Regions from separate parts of the Xanthomonas sp. MUS 060 genome, predicted to be linked through region 2. Evidence: riboswitches for the same ligand, from Rfam matches in the RefSeq annotation. Region 2 holds a riboswitch; the other holds the start of a gene.
What was found. Region 2 has a riboswitch for cobalamin ahead of XANALMUS060_RS08860 (ribonucleoside-diphosphate reductase subunit alpha). Riboswitches for the same ligand answer to the same signal wherever they lie in the genome.
Positions count from the first base shown of each region.

Region 1: it holds a riboswitch for cobalamin, as region 2 does, so the genes downstream of both, btuB (TonB-dependent vitamin B12 receptor) here and XANALMUS060_RS08860 (ribonucleoside-diphosphate reductase subunit alpha) in region 2, are expected to answer to the same signal.

Region 1 covers NZ_JZIM01000003.1:185,236-192,857, reverse strand. Annotated here, with positions in the region: gene XANALMUS060_RS05525 (DEAD/DEAH box helicase) at 1-1,260, shown strand, start outside; gene queD (6-carboxytetrahydropterin synthase QueD) at 1,406-1,768, shown strand; gene XANALMUS060_RS05515 (phasin family protein) at 1,968-2,345, shown strand; gene bioD (dethiobiotin synthase) at 2,552-3,247, opposite strand; gene XANALMUS060_RS05505 (GAF domain-containing protein) at 3,370-3,852, shown strand; gene XANALMUS060_RS05500 (TfoX/Sxy family protein) at 3,863-4,252, shown strand; cobalamin riboswitch at 4,271-4,498, shown strand; gene btuB (TonB-dependent vitamin B12 receptor) at 4,611-6,482, shown strand; gene gph (phosphoglycolate phosphatase) at 6,562-7,215, opposite strand; gene dinB (DNA polymerase IV) at 7,327-7,622, opposite strand, start outside.
Region 2 covers NZ_JZIM01000006.1:141,034-148,655, reverse strand. Annotated here, with positions in the region: gene zapE (cell division protein ZapE) at 1-1,007, shown strand, start outside; gene XANALMUS060_RS08885 (hypothetical protein) at 1,069-1,458, opposite strand; gene XANALMUS060_RS08880 (MarR family transcriptional regulator) at 1,615-2,070, shown strand; gene XANALMUS060_RS08875 (organic hydroperoxide resistance protein) at 2,173-2,604, shown strand; gene XANALMUS060_RS08870 (MarR family transcriptional regulator) at 2,810-3,265, shown strand; gene XANALMUS060_RS08865 (organic hydroperoxide resistance protein) at 3,368-3,799, shown strand; cobalamin riboswitch at 4,094-4,312, shown strand; gene XANALMUS060_RS08860 (ribonucleoside-diphosphate reductase subunit alpha) at 4,491-6,902, shown strand; gene XANALMUS060_RS08855 (ribonucleotide-diphosphate reductase subunit beta) at 7,016-7,622, shown strand, end outside.

The DNA.
Region 1 (7,622 bases), on a different contig from region 2:
GGCCACGACCTGATGGCCGGCGCGCAGACCGGCACCGGCAAAACCGCCGCGTTCGGCCTGCCGCTGCTGCAACATCTGGGCACCTCGCCGCAGACGGTGGGCGCTGGCCCACGCAAGCCGCGCGCACTGATCCTGACCCCGACCCGCGAACTGGCCACCCAGGTCCACGACAGCCTGCGCGGCTACAGCAAGTATCTGCGCATTCCCAGCGCCACCATCTACGGCGGCGTGGGCATGGGCAACCAGCTCGACATGCTGCGTCGGGGCGTGGACCTGCTGATCGCCTGCCCGGGTCGCCTGCTCGACCATCTCGAACGCCGCAGCGTGGATCTATCCGGCATCGAGATCCTGGTCCTGGACGAGGCCGACCGCATGCTCGACATGGGTTTCCTGCCGTCGATCAAACGCATCTTGACCAAGCTGCCCAAGCAGAACCGCCAGACCCTGTTGTTCTCGGCCACCTTCGAAGAGGGCATCAAGCAGTTGGCCCGCGAGTTCATGCACAACCCGCAGGAAATCCAGGCCACTCCAAGCAACACCGTCGCCGACACCATCACCCACCGCGTGCATCCGGTCGATGGCGCGCGCAAGCGCGAACTGCTACTGCACCTACTGGCGGCCGACTCGCGCAAGCAGACGCTGGTGTTCGCACGCACCAAGCACGGCGCAGACAAGCTGACTACGTTCCTGGACAAGTCCGGAATCAAGGCGGCGGCGATCCACGGCAACAAGAGCCAGGGTCAGCGTCTGCGCGCGCTGGGCGACTTCAAATCCAACAGGATCACCGTCCTGGTGGCAACCGACATTGCCGCGCGTGGCATCGACATCGACCAGTTGCCGCAAGTCATCAACTACGACCTGCCGATGGTCGCCGAGGACTACGTGCACCGCATCGGCCGTACCGGCCGCAACGGCGCCCAAGGCGAGGCAGTCTCGCTGGTGGCGCAGGACGAAGCCAAGCTGCTGCGCGCGATTGCACGCCTGCTCAAGCGCGACATGGACATTCGCGACGTGCCGGGTTTCGAGCCAGCCACACCAATCCGTTGGGGCAACAACAACCCGCCGGACGAGCGTCCGGGCGGCAATCGTCCACCGCGCCGCGGCAGCCATGCACGACGCGGACACGGCGATGCGCCGTCGCACGCGCACGCGGGCAGCAAGAAGCCCGGCGGCCACCACGCCGACGGTGCCCGCCGCCAGGGCCAGGGACGCCGTCAGGGCAATGGCGGCAACCGTCCACCCAGCAGCGCTCCGCACTGAGCCAGGGCACAGCCTGCCAACCAGCGCAGGCGTCACCAGAAACGCCGCCCTTCGGGGCGGCATGCGGCTCGCATCTCCATGGCATCAGCCAGGTCGCCGCATATCACGCCACCGGCATCGCACTTTCTCCCCGTAAAATGTGCCGATGGACATCTTCAAAGTTTTCACCCTAGAAGCGGCGCACCGCCTGCCCAACGTGCCAGCAGGTCACAAATGTGCGCGCCTGCACGGGCATTCGTTCCGTGTCGAATTGCACGTCAGTGGAGAGCCAGATCCCGAGACGGGCTGGGTCATGGATTTCGGCGACATCAAGTCCGCGTTCCTGCCGCTCTACGAGCAACTCGACCACCACTACCTCAACGACATCGAGGGCCTGGAGAATCCGACCAGCGAGCGTCTGGCCGTGTGGATCTGGGAGCGGCTCAAGCCCGTCCTGCCCATCCTCAGCGAAGTGGTGGTGCACGAGACCTGTACCTCCGGCTGCCGCTATCGCGGCCCTACGGCCTGAGTCCAACGCGTCCCCGCATACCTCTGGCCCGTGACCGCATTCCGAACGCCATCCAGAGCGATCGACGCCGATTCAACTCATTGATATTTAATGGAGTTAAACAAATCCTGAGCGGCTTCAGAAAAATCATGTTGCAATGCAGCAGAGTCGGTGTATTTTGCACTGCACCAACCAATCAGCATTCCAACGGAGTTGCATGATGTCCGCCCAATTCAACGACCAGTTCAGCAGCTATACCCAGCAGTTCGCCGCTACCGCAGCACGCGCTAATCGTCTGGCTCTGGAAGGAGCAGAAGGCGTGTTCAGCGTGCAGCTTAAAACCTTCGAGAAGAACGTCTCGGCCACCGCCAGCTTCCTCAGCGAACTGACCGAAGCGCGCGATCTTGGCAGCATCCAGGCGTTGTGGCCGAGGGGCTTGCAGTTGGCACGCGACAGCTTCGAGCGTCTGGCTACAGCCAACCAGGAAGTGTTCGGTCTCGGCCTGAAGACCTCCGAAGCCATCGGCCAGTTGGCAAAGCATCAGTTCGAAACGGCCACCGAACACGCCGTGCCGAAGCCGAAAACCAACGGCAAGTAATCTTTCGCTCTACGTCGCTGCGGCCATGCCGCGCGGCGCACCCGATGGTCTGCATGGGTCCCTCCCCCCATGCAACCTCAGGCCCGGTGGATCCCTCCCTCCACCGGGCTTTTTTATGCGCCGGATTCAGCCCCTCTCTGGCACGGGCACCACCCGGCTGCAAGTCCAGCGTGTTCGTCACCACCCGATTGCGCGACGACGCGACCTCACCCCGGCACCGTCTGCTCGCCGGACCACGGCTGTAGGAACGTTGTCAGTTGTTCGGCCTGCGGTTGCGGCCGATACGGCAGACGCCCCCAGCACGGCATCGGCAGCCGTTCGCGCAGCATCGCCATGTTGTCGTCGATACGCTCCATCGCCGGGTCGATCTCGTTGCCGATCCAGCCGATGCACTGCAGGCCATCGGCGGCAATCGCCGCAGCGCTCAGTCGGGCGTGATTGAGACAGCCCAAGCGCAGACCGACCACCAACACCACCGGCAACCCCAGTGCGCGCGCCAGATCGGCCTGATCCAGCGTCGCCGATAGCGGCGCCGCCCAGCCACCGACGCCTTCCACCACCACCACGTCCGCCAAGGCACGCAAGCGGGCAAAAGCAGCGGTAATCGGCTCCAATGACAGCTGCACGCCGGCATCGGCGGCGGCCAGTTCCGGCGCCAACGGCAATGGCAAGGCGTAGGGATTGAGGTCGTGATACGTCGGGCACGGCACACTGGCCGCCTGCAGCGCCAACGCATCTTCGTTGCGCCAACCGTCGGCGTGACGCGCGCAGCCGCTGGCGACCGGCTTCATGCCGACCGTGCGCTGACCACGCGCACGCAAGGCATGCAGCAGCGCAGTGCTGGCGATTGTCTTACCGATGCCCGTATCGGTGCCGGTCACGTAGAAGGCGGGAAAACGCATGACGAAAGCCTGTGGATTGACCGGCAAAACGCGCGGCGGCGCGCAGGATAGCCGGCAACGCAGCCGGCGTCAGCCCTGCGACGGCGACTTGCCGAGGCAGGTCGCGCTGCTAGACTCGGCGGATGTTCGCGTCCTCCTCGCTCACCGGCAGCAAGCCGGAACAGTACGCCCAGTTACTCGCTCAGGCGCGTGCGCTGGTCGCCGGCGAACCCGATCGCATCGCCAATGCCGCCAATCTGGCAGCGCTGGTGTACCACGCGTTGCCACGACTGAACTGGGTCGGTTTCTACCTCTACGATGGCAAGGAGCTGGTGGTCGGGCCGTTCCAGGGCCTGCCGGCGTGCGTGCGCATTCCATTGCACAAGGGCGTGTGCGGGGCTGCCGCCAGCAGCGGGCAAACTCAGCGCATCGACGATGTGGAAGCGTTCCCCGGGCACATCGCCTGCGATGCGGCCTCGCGCTCGGAACTGGTCGTGCCGCTGCTACGCCATGGCACTCTGATCGGCGTGTTCGATCTGGATAGCCCAGACTTGGCCCGCTTCGACGCCGACGACCAATGCGGCCTGGAAGCCATCGCACAAGTCTTCGTCGACAGCCTGCGATAAGCACGTCGCGATGCGTCCGACCAAGCTGCGCAACATCGGCCCCAAGAGCACCGCCTGGCTGCGTCAGGTGGGCGTGCACACATTCCAGGATCTGGCGGCGATCGGTGCGATTGGCGCCTTCCTCAGGGTCAAGCGTGCCGGCTTCAAACCCACCCTCAACCTGCTGTACTCGCTGGAAGGCGCCTTGCGCGACTGCCATTGGCAGGAACTGCCCGCAGCACGGCGCACACAGTTGCTGAGCGAACTGGAAACCGCCACAAGCGCATTGCCGGCCGACCACGGCCGCCCAATGGCCGCGCCGGTGGCGACCACCCGCTTCGCTCACGACGACGATGCCCACGACAGCACGGCGCACGACGAGGACCCCACATGCCAGGCTGGCACCAGCGGGATCGACTGAACCGCGCCACAATGGCGTACAATCGGGCCGCTTCAAGGTAACCCGCTGGCTCCGGCCCGCAGGTTGAAACAGGAAGCCGGTGCGTCTTGCGACAACACCGGCGCTGTTCTCGCCACGGTAAGCGATCCGCGCTGACGACCCGTCCCGACGACGACCCGCACCGCTGTGCCATGGCATGGCCAAGCGTCGCAGCCGGGAGGTTCGCCATCGCCAGCCCGCAGACCGTCCTTGCAGTTCACTGGTTGCGATGCGGGGGGCGTCGCGCGTGCCGCGCCGTGTTTGGCGCTGTCCGCTTGCCCCTCCCATTCGCGACTCCCTTGCTGTCACAGCGCGCGCTCGCGTGCCGGAGTTGCTGCCCATGTCGTCCCACTTGCTTTCGGTCGCGGTCGTGTCCGCCCTGTTCCTACCTGCGCTGGCGCTTGCGGCCGATGCCGCCAACGATCTCGATCAGGTCCTGGTCACCGCCACCCGCACCCAGATCGCAGTGGAAGACAGCGTGGTGCCGGCACAGGTCATCGACCGCGCCGAGATCGAACGCAGCCAGGCCGATTCGCTGGCGCAGTTGCTGCAGGGGCGTGCCGGCATTGGCATCTCCAACCAGGGCGGGCTGGGCAAGTTGACCACCCTGAACCTGCGCGGCAGCGAATCCGACCACGTGCTGGTGCTGGTGGACGGCGTGCGCATCGGCTCGGCGAGCGCCGGCCTGGCCGCATTCCAGGACTTGCCGCTGAGCCAGATCGAACGCATCGAGATCGTGCGCGGCCCGCGTTCGAGCCTGTACGGCTCCGACGCCATCGGTGGCGTCATCCAGATTTTCACTCGCCACGCCGGCCAGGGCTTCCAGCAGAACCTGAGCCTGGGCGGCGGCAGCGATGGCCTGCGCGAAGCCAGCGCCGGCTTCAGCAACCGTGGCACGCGCGGCTGGCTCGCCGTACAAAGCGGCTACCAAAAGACCACCGGCATCAACGCCTGCAACGGCTCGGCCACGCTGTTCGCGGGCTGCTTCGTCGACCAGCCCGACCGCGATGGCTACCGTAACGTCTCGCTGAGCGCACGCGGTGGCTACGCGCTGAGCGAGACGCTGCGAGTCACGGGTCAGGCGCTGAACATCGACAGCCGCAATGAATACGATGGCGACCCGGTATACGCCGGCAACGAGGCCGACAACACCCAGCAGGTGTTCGGCGGCACTGTGGACTGGACGCCATCCGAGCGCCTGCACCTGAGCACGCAACTCGGCCGCAATGTCGACGATGCCCACAGTTACTACCGCGCCCCGGGCAGCCGCACGCGCGATTTCATCAGCACCTTCGACAGCCGCCGCGATACCGCGGCGGCGCAGGGCGACATCACCCTGAGCGAAGGCCACCTGCTCAGCGTCGGCAGCGACTGGCAGCGCGAACACGTGACCAGCACCACCGCCTTCGACATCGACAGCCGCCGCAACACCGGCGTGTTCGCCGAATACCTGGGCCATTTCGGCGCACAACAGCTACAAGCCAGCGTGCGCAGCGACGACAACCAACAGTTTGGCGAACACACCACCGGCAGCCTCGGCTGGGGCCTGGGCCTGGGCGGCGGGGTCAAACTCACCGCCAGCATCGGCACCGGCTTCAAGGCGCCGACCTTCAACGACCTGTATTTCCCCTTCGCCGGCAATCCAGCATTGAAACCGGAGAAGTCCAAGAGCGGCAATCTGGGCGTGGCGCAGTACGCCGACACCTGGAACTGGACCTTCAACGCCTACGAGACCCGCGTCGAGGACCTGATTTCCTACGACGCCGCCACCTTCCTGCCGGTGAACGTGGACAAGGCACGCATCCGCGGTGCCGAGCTGACCGGTGATGCGATGCTGGCCGGCTGGGAACTATCGGCGCAACTGAGCCATACCGATCCACGCAATCGCAGCGACAGCGACAACCGCGACAACTGGCTGGCGCGGCGCGCGCAGAATACCGGCAGACTGGATGTGGATCGTGGCGTCGGGCCGATCAAATTCGGCATCACCGCATTCGGCAGCGGTCACCGCTACGACGACGCGGCCAACCAGGTGCGCCTGAGCGGCTACGGCACGGTCGATCTGCGCGTGGAATACGCCTTCGCGCCGGACTGGACACTGCAGGCCAAGGCCAGCAACGTGTTCGACCGCAGCTACCAGACCGTGAATTGGTACAACCAACTGGGCCGCGAGTACGGCCTGACCCTGCGCTACGCGCCAGCGACACACTGAGCGCTCACCACGCGCTGCGTCGCATGCCGCAGCGCGCGCCGCGACTGAGCGAGATGGGCATGCGCTCGAACCTCACGGTTCAGCGCAAGCGCAATAATTCGCGCACGTCGTCCATCAACAGCACGACATCGGCCGTGGCTAGATCCAAGTCGCGCCGATAGCCATAGCGCACCAACGCCACAGGCATGCCGGCGGCATGCGCCGCCTGCACATCGGTGGCGGAATCGCCCACCATCAGGCAGCGCGACGGCGGCTGCGCGAACTGTCGCGCCAGGTGCAGTAACGGTGCCGGGCTGGGCTTGCGCTCGGACAGGCTATCGCCGCCGAGCACCGCCGCAAACGTATCGGCCAGGCCGAGATGACCCAGCAACGGCGACACCAAGGCAACCGGCTTGTTGGTGCACAGCGCTAGCGTGATGCCGGCTGCGCGCAACTGCGCCAGCGCCTCGACCACGCCCGGATACAAACACGGACTGCGCAACAGACAGTCCGCGTAGTGACGCATGAAAACCGGCATCACCGCATCGATCGGCGTGGCATCGCGCGCGTGCCGCCATGCACGCTCGACCAACGTGCGCACACCTTCGCCGATCCAGCCGAGCACACTGGCCTCAGGCACGCGCGTCAGGCCGAACGCGCTCAGCGTGCGATTGAGTGCTTCGGCGATGTCGGCACCGCTGTCCACCAAGGTGCCGTCCAGATCGAACACCACCACTGCATAAGGAAACGTCATCTCGTTGCTGTGCTCGCGAGGAAGGCAGGCATTGTAGGCGTGGCCATGTTGCGACCGACACTCACCTGTGCATCGGCAGCCGGGTGACGTGCGATGCACCGCACGCCCAGATCAGGCAAACAACTGCCCCTGCGTCTGCCCCGGCTCACGCTCATGGAAACCGGATAGTCCCACTCCCACCAGGCGATAGCGCGTGGATGCGGGCAAGTCCACACGCTCGCGCAGCGCCAGCGCGATATCGATCAGCGACTGCAACGACTCTGGCGGCTGCTCCGGAGTAAAACTGCGGGTGAGAATACGAAACTGCGCGGTCTTGAGTTTCAGCACGACGGTGCGGGCGACACGGTCGGTGCGACGGGTGGCGTTCCAGGTTTTTTCCGCCAGGCGCCGGATCGCCGGCGCCAGCG
Region 2 (7,622 bases):
CCGAACTGGATCGTCTCCACACGGCGATCGTGGAGAGCGAGCAAGACGGCTGGCTGGACCGCATGGCGGCGTTCTGGAAGAAGCCCGAGCCGGTGCGCGGCTTGTACTTCTGGGGTGGAGTAGGGCGCGGCAAGACCTTCCTGGTCGATCTGTTCTACGACGGCTTGCCGATCGAGCGTAAGTACCGCACGCATTTCCATCGCTTCATGCGCGGTGTGCACGAGCGCCTGCGCGAGCATGCCGGGCATAGCGATCCCCTGGCCAGAATCGCGCAGGAGTGGCGCACCCGTCTGCGGGTGCTGGTGCTGGACGAATTCTTTGTGACCGACATCGGCGATGCGATGTTGCTGGGACGATTGCTGGAGCGCTTGTTCGCCGAGGGTGTCACCCTGGTGACCACTTCCAACACCGCGCCGCAGAATCTCTACCTCAACGGTTTGCAGCGGGCGAGCTTCCTGCCGGTCATCGCGCTGCTGCAAAAGTACTGCGTGGAGTTATACGCCGAAGGCACCGAGGACTACCGCATGCGCGCGTTGACGCGCTCGCCGGTATACCGCACGTCGCTGGCCGAGGAGACCGACGCATGGCTGGAACAGCGTTGGAGCGAGCTGACCGGCAATGCCGAGGCGCGATGTGGCAACATCGAGATCGAAGCGCGCAAGATTCCGGTGCGCGCACGTGGCAAGAGTATCGTCTGGTTCGATTTCGCCGCGTTGTGCGAGGGGCCGCGCAGTCCGAATGACTACATCGAAATCGCGCGCGAGTTCACCACTCTCCTGCTTGGCGGTATTCCTCACTTTGGTCGCGCCAACGAAGACGCTGCACGGCGCTTCGTCAACCTGATCGATGAGTTGTACGACCGGCATGTCAATCTGGTCTGCACAGCGCAGGATCCGCCGCCGCTGCTGTACACCGGTGAGCGCCTGGCCGGTGCGTTCGAACGCACCGCCTCGCGCCTGATCGAAATGCAGAGCGCCGAGTACCTGGCCGCCGCGCACCGCGCCTGAGTGCCGGGGCTGCGCGGCGGCATGCCGGTCGCGATGACGGGACTGCCTGCTTGGGCTGTGCTCAGCGCACCGCCCCGGGCGCACACAGCCCGGCGACGAAGCGTGGCATCAGTCCCGCGCCATCGATTTCTTCCAGATAGGCGGCCGCCAGGCAGCTGGCGCCGTCTCTGTCCGCGCAGCGCGCTGGCCCCAGGTCGCCCTCCTGTGGCAATTGCCGTTCCATGGCCTGGCGCTGTGCTGCGGGCAGGGCGTCGCGGAAAGTTTCTTCGGCATCGAGCAGGGCGGATGGGAAGAGCCGGTTGGTCGGCACCGTCGGGCATTGGCGGCGTGTTTCACGGGCCAGCGCCTCGGCACCGGGGCCGACCAGGGTGTCGCCGTCGGGCAGCGTATTGGGCTCGGTGTCGGTGGGCGTACCGCTGAGCGCGGCCAGCAGCAGCAATGGTGCGAGCATGCGACACCCTCCTTGAGTATTGCCTGGCGGCATAATCCCACCTTAGCCGAGCCGGTGGCGGATCTGACCCGCCGCCAGCGGCCGGCCTCGGTGACGAGTTGGTTCTCGAATAAATATAGCTTGCTATTTAATAGCTAGCGATTTAATATCGTGGACATGAATCGTCCTGCCGCTGCTGCCACCGACCTGCTCCGGCTGGACAACCAGTTGTGCTTCGCCCTGTATTCGGCCAACTTGGCCATGCACAAGCTCTACAGGCGGCTGTTGCGCGCGCTCGGCCTGACCTATCCCCAGTACCTTGCGATGCTAGTGCTGTGGGAGCAGGACCAGTGCAGTGTTTCAGACATCGGCGAACGCCTGTTCCTGGATTCGGCCACGCTGACGCCGCTGCTCAAGCGCCTGGAGGCGCTCGGTCTGCTGACCCGCCGCCGTGCTATGGAGGACGAGCGCCGGGTGGTGGTCGCGTTGACCGAGCGCGGTCGCGCCTTGCGCGAGCGGGCGCAGGTGTTGCCGGAGCGTGTGTTGTGCGCGGTTGCCTGCGATCTGGAGCAACTGAACCTTTTGAAACACGAACTGGAGGACATCCGCGGCAAATTATTGGCCTCGCCTTGAGTCTGGCCTGCGTCTACCTCGCCGATTTTGCTGTGTCCTAACTCTGTGTTCGACTCTCCCCATCCCTGACGCTGCGGCGTCGTCCTTCGAAGGAGTATCACCATGGCTTCACCGACCACCATTGCTTACACCGCCACCGCCACCGCCACCGGGGGCCGCGACGGCCGCGCCGCGACCCCTGACAAGGCGTTGGACGTCAAGCTATCGACTCCGCGTGAACTGGGCGGCGCCGGCGGCGACGGCACCAACCCGGAACAACTGTTCGCGGCCGGTTATTCGGCCTGTTTCCTCGGCGCGATGAAGTTCGTCGCCGGTCAGGAGCAGCTCAAGCTGCCGGCCGAGCCGACCATCGAAGGCCAGGTCGGCATCGGCCAGATCCCCGGCGGATTCGGCATCGCCGTGGAACTGCGCATCGCGGTGCCGGGCATGGAGCGTGCGGCGTTGCAAGCGCTGGTGGACAAGGCCCATCAGGTATGCCCGTATTCCAATGCCACCCGTGGCAACATCGATGTGAATCTGGTTGTGGTCGCCTGACTCAGCAGTGCCCGACCCGCCGCACGACGGCGGTGTCCGGCACTGCGATGTCCTCTGCTCCTTGAGTATTGCCTGGCGGCATAATCCCACCTTAGCCGAGCCGGTGGCGGATCTGACCCGCCGCCAGCGGCCGGCCTCGGTGACGAGTTGGTTCTCGAATAAATATAGCTTGCTATTTAATAGCTAGCGATTTAATATCGTGGACATGAATCGTCCTGCCGCTGCTGCCACCGACCTGCTCCGGCTGGACAACCAGTTGTGCTTCGCCCTGTATTCGGCCAACTTGGCCATGCACAAGCTCTACAGGCGGCTGTTGCGCGCGCTCGGCCTGACCTATCCCCAGTACCTTGCGATGCTAGTGCTGTGGGAGCAGGACCAGTGCAGTGTTTCAGACATCGGCGAACGCCTGTTCCTGGATTCGGCCACGCTGACGCCGCTGCTCAAGCGCCTGGAGGCGCTCGGTCTGCTGACCCGCCGCCGTGCTATGGAGGACGAGCGCCGGGTGGTGGTCGCGTTGACCGAGCGCGGTCGCGCCTTGCGCGAGCGGGCGCAGGTGTTGCCGGAGCGTGTGTTGTGCGCGGTTGCCTGCGATCTGGAGCAACTGAACCTTTTGAAACACGAACTGGAGGACATCCGCGGCAAATTATTGGCCTCGCCTTGAGTCTGGCCTGCGTCTACCTCGCCGATTTTGCTGTGTCCTAACTCTGTGTTCGACTCTCCCCATCCCTGACGCTGCGGCGTCGTCCTTCGAAGGAGTATCACCATGGCTTCACCGACCACCATTGCTTACACCGCCACCGCCACCGCCACCGGGGGCCGCGACGGCCGCGCCGCGACCCCTGACAAGGCGTTGGACGTCAAGCTATCGACTCCGCGTGAACTGGGCGGCGCCGGCGGCGACGGCACCAACCCGGAACAACTGTTCGCGGCCGGTTATTCGGCCTGTTTCCTCGGCGCGATGAAGTTCGTCGCCGGTCAGGAGCAGCTCAAGCTGCCGGCCGAGCCGACCATCGAAGGCCAGGTCGGCATCGGCCAGATCCCCGGCGGATTCGGCATCGCCGTGGAACTGCGCATCGCGGTGCCGGGCATGGAGCGTGCGGCGTTGCAAGCGCTGGTGGACAAGGCCCATCAGGTATGCCCGTATTCCAATGCCACCCGTGGCAACATCGATGTGAATCTGGTTGTGGTCGCCTGACTCAGCAGTGCCCGACCCGCCGCACGACGGCGGTGTCCGGCACTGCGATGTCCTCTGCCCGCGGCATTGGCGCCGGGCAGAAGCGCATCCCCCGCAGCGGGCGGCCATCGGCCGCCCGTTTGCGTTGTGCCGACAGCCCGCCGTCCCCCCGTTTTGGCCGCGCGCCCTGGTTGTTTCACAAGGCCATCACGGCCTCGATCCCGGTGATGGAGGCCGGTTGCGCAGGCAAACCATTGGCAGGCTTAGCTTTTCGTGATTACACCTACATTTAGCGTTGACGCCACTATGACACCCCACTATCTTGGGGTTGTCGGTTCCTGAGGCATCTCGCCTCGGGATCAAAAGGGAAGCCGGTATGGCGTGTGAGCGCCAACGCCGGTGCTGTGCCGCAGCGGTCATTGGGAACGAACCTCCAACTGCCTGAGGCGCACGCCTTGGCGGGCGAGGGGCTCGGAACTGCCCAGTAGCCGCGGTCTATCAGCCCGAAGACCTGCCGACAGCCGCGTGAAGCACACCGCGTGGCGCCGACCTTGTGTCTCCGGGGGGAGATCTTGGTGACGCAGATGACCGCTCGCAGGCCCCGCTTGTGCGGCTGGTTTTCCGTGACACCGCATCACCTTCGCCGATTCGGTCGGACCGCTGCCTGAGGGGGGGGCGGGTGGTTGTGTGCATAACGCTTGGAGAGATTTTCATGAGCCAGACCCACAGCCTGCCGGCTGCCGCTTCCATCGACGACGCCGTCGATTCCACGACCGCCGCCGCCATCGCGCAGCCCACCACGGCCAGCAGCGAGCCGAGCAACGATCAGCGCGCCGTCACTTGGATCGTCAAGGACGGCGGTAACCGCCGCATGGCTTTCGACCGTTCGCGCCTGCAGCGCACTTTGGATCGGATCCACGCCGAGTTTCCGCAGCTGGACGTGAGCGACTACGAGCGCAAGGCGTTCGCCTTCATCGAGAAGAAGGAAAGCCTGTCCGCCGACGAGATGGTCGACTACCTGATTCGCGAAGCCGAATCGCGCGTGGACATCGCCACCCCGGAGTGGGAGTACTTCGCCGCGCGTCTGTACCTGGACCGCTTGTACAAGCGCGCCAGCAAGAACCGTTTCTACGATGCCGGCGAGAAGTACGGCTCCTACGTCGGCCTGCAGGAGAGCCTGGCCGATCGCGGTGTGTATTCGATCGACATCCTCAAGAATTATTCCAAGGAAGAGCTGGCCGAGGCTGGCCGGATGATCGATCCCGAGCGCGACAAGTTGTTCGCCTACAACGGCTTGTACTTGCTGGCCACGCGCTACCTGGCCACCGACAACTCGCGCAAGGTCTACGAACTGCCGCAGGAGCGCTGGCTGACCATCGCGCTGTACCTGATGCAGGACGAGAAACCGCGCGAGCGCCGCATGCAACTGGTCGGCGAGGCGTATTGGGCGCTGTCCAACCTGTACATGACCGTCGCCACGCCGACCCTGTCCAACGCCGGCAAGATCGGCGGGCAGTTGTCGAGCTGCTTCATCGACACCGTCGACGACAGCCTGCAAGGCATCTACGACTCCAACACCGACGTGGCGCGCGTGTCCAAACATGGTGGTGGCGTCGGCGCCTACCTGGGCTACGTGCGTTCTTCCGGCTCGGCGATCCGTGGGGTCAAGAACTCCAGCGGCGGCGTGGTGCCGTGGATCAAGCAGCTCAACAACACCGCCGTGTCGGTGGACCAGCTCGGCCAGCGCAAGGGCGCCATCGCCGTCTATCTGGACATCTGGCACCGCGATATCGAGGCGTTCCTGGATCTGCGCCTGAACAACGGCGATCAACGCCTGCGCGCGCATGACGTGTTCACCGCGGTGTGCGTGCCGGATATCTTCATGGAAGCGGTGGAGCGTCGTGGCGAGTGGTATCTGTTCGACCCGTATGAAGTGAAAGAGGTCAAGGGTTGGTACCTGCAGGACTTCTTCGACGAAAAGCGTGGCGAAGGCAGTTTCCGCGCCAAATACGAGGAAGTGGTGGCCGACGAACGCATCGGTCGCAAGGTGGTCAAGGCCATCGACATGTTCAAGCGGATCATGGTCAGTCAACTGGAGACCGGCAATCCGTTCATGTTCTATCGCGATGAAGTCAATCGGATGAACCCGAACAAGCACCAGGGCATGGTCTATTCCAGCAACCTGTGCACCGAGATCCTGCAGAACATGAGCCCGACCCGGGTCATCCAGGAGATGATCAGCGGCGATCAGATCGTGACCACCAAACAGGCTGGCGACTTCGTCGTGTGCAACCTGTCCTCGGTCAACCTGGGCCGTGCGGTCACCGCGCAGCCGGATCTGCTGTCGCCGGACATCCTGGAGCGGCTGATTCGCATCCAGGTGCGCATGCTCGACAACGTCATCGACCTCAACGACCTGCCGGTGCCGCAAGCCACCATCACCAACCAGAAGTACCGCGCCATCGGCCTGGGCACTTTCGGCTGGCACCACTTGCTGGCGCAGAAGGGTATCGAGTGGAATTCGCGCCAGGCCGAGGACTACAGCGACACGCTGTACGAGCGCATCAATTACCTGACCATCCAGGCGAGCCTGTCGCTGGCCAAGGAAAAGGGCGCCTACAAGGTGTTCAAGGGCAGCGACTGGCAGAACGGCGAGTATTTCAGCAAGCGCGGCTACGACAGTGCGCAGTGGCAGGAGCTGGCCGCGCAGGTGAGCGTGCATGGCGTGCGCAACGCCTGGATGGTGGCGGTGGCGCCGAACATGAGTACCGCACAGATCGCCGGTTCCACCGCGTCGATCGACCCGATCTACAGCGCGTTCTACTACGAAGAGAAGAAGGATTTCCGTCGTCCGGTGGTGGCGCCGGGGCTGACCGTGGACACCTACCCGTACTACGAAAAGGGTGCCTACAAGGTCGACCAGTTCGCCAGCGTGCGCCAGAACGCCCGTCGTCAGCGCCACGTCGATCAATCGATCAGCTTCAACTTCTACGTGCCCAGCGGCATTCGCGCCGGCACGCTGCTGGACCTGCACATGACCGCGTGGAGGGAAGGCCTGAAGACCACCTACTACGTGCGTTCCAACGACATCGATATCAGCGAATGCGAGTGGTGCTCCAGCTGATCGCTGGCACCTAGTGCCCAGCGACGCGCACGCCAGGGATATCCCGGTGCGCGTCGCGCGGTTCCGTCGCGCCGCATGTCGGCGCCGTTCACCCGATTTACGAAGCAAACACCATGGCCATCGCGCTCGATCGCATCAAAATTCTCGAACCGCTGCACCCCAACCGGTCCACCGGCATCATCAACGGCACCACCAGCGGCATCCTCAACTGGAACGACATCCCGTATCCGTCCTTCTATCGGGCGTACAAGGAGTTGTCGACCAACTTCTGGATTCCCGACGAAGTGGACATGAAGGGCGATGCCAAGCAGTACAGCGAACTGTCGGCGCGCGAGAAGAATGCCTACGACTCGATCATCGGCTTGCTGGCCACGCTGGATTCGCCGCAGACGCGCTTCATCTACAACGTTGCCGAATACATCACCGACCCGGCCGCGCACGCCAATGCCGCGATCATCGGCCAGCAGGAAGTGATCCACAACGAGAGCTACTCCTACGTATTGGCGTCGATCGCCGGTCTGGCCGACCAGAACCGCGTGTTCGAAATCGCGCGCACGCATCCGACCATCATCGCGCGCAACCAGCCGATCATGCAGGCCTACGACGACTTCATGCGCGAGAAGACCGCCGAGACCCTGCTGCGCTCGCTGATCCAGTCCTCGATTCTGGAAGGCATCAACTTCTATTCGGGCTTTGCCTACTTCTACAATCTCGTGCGGC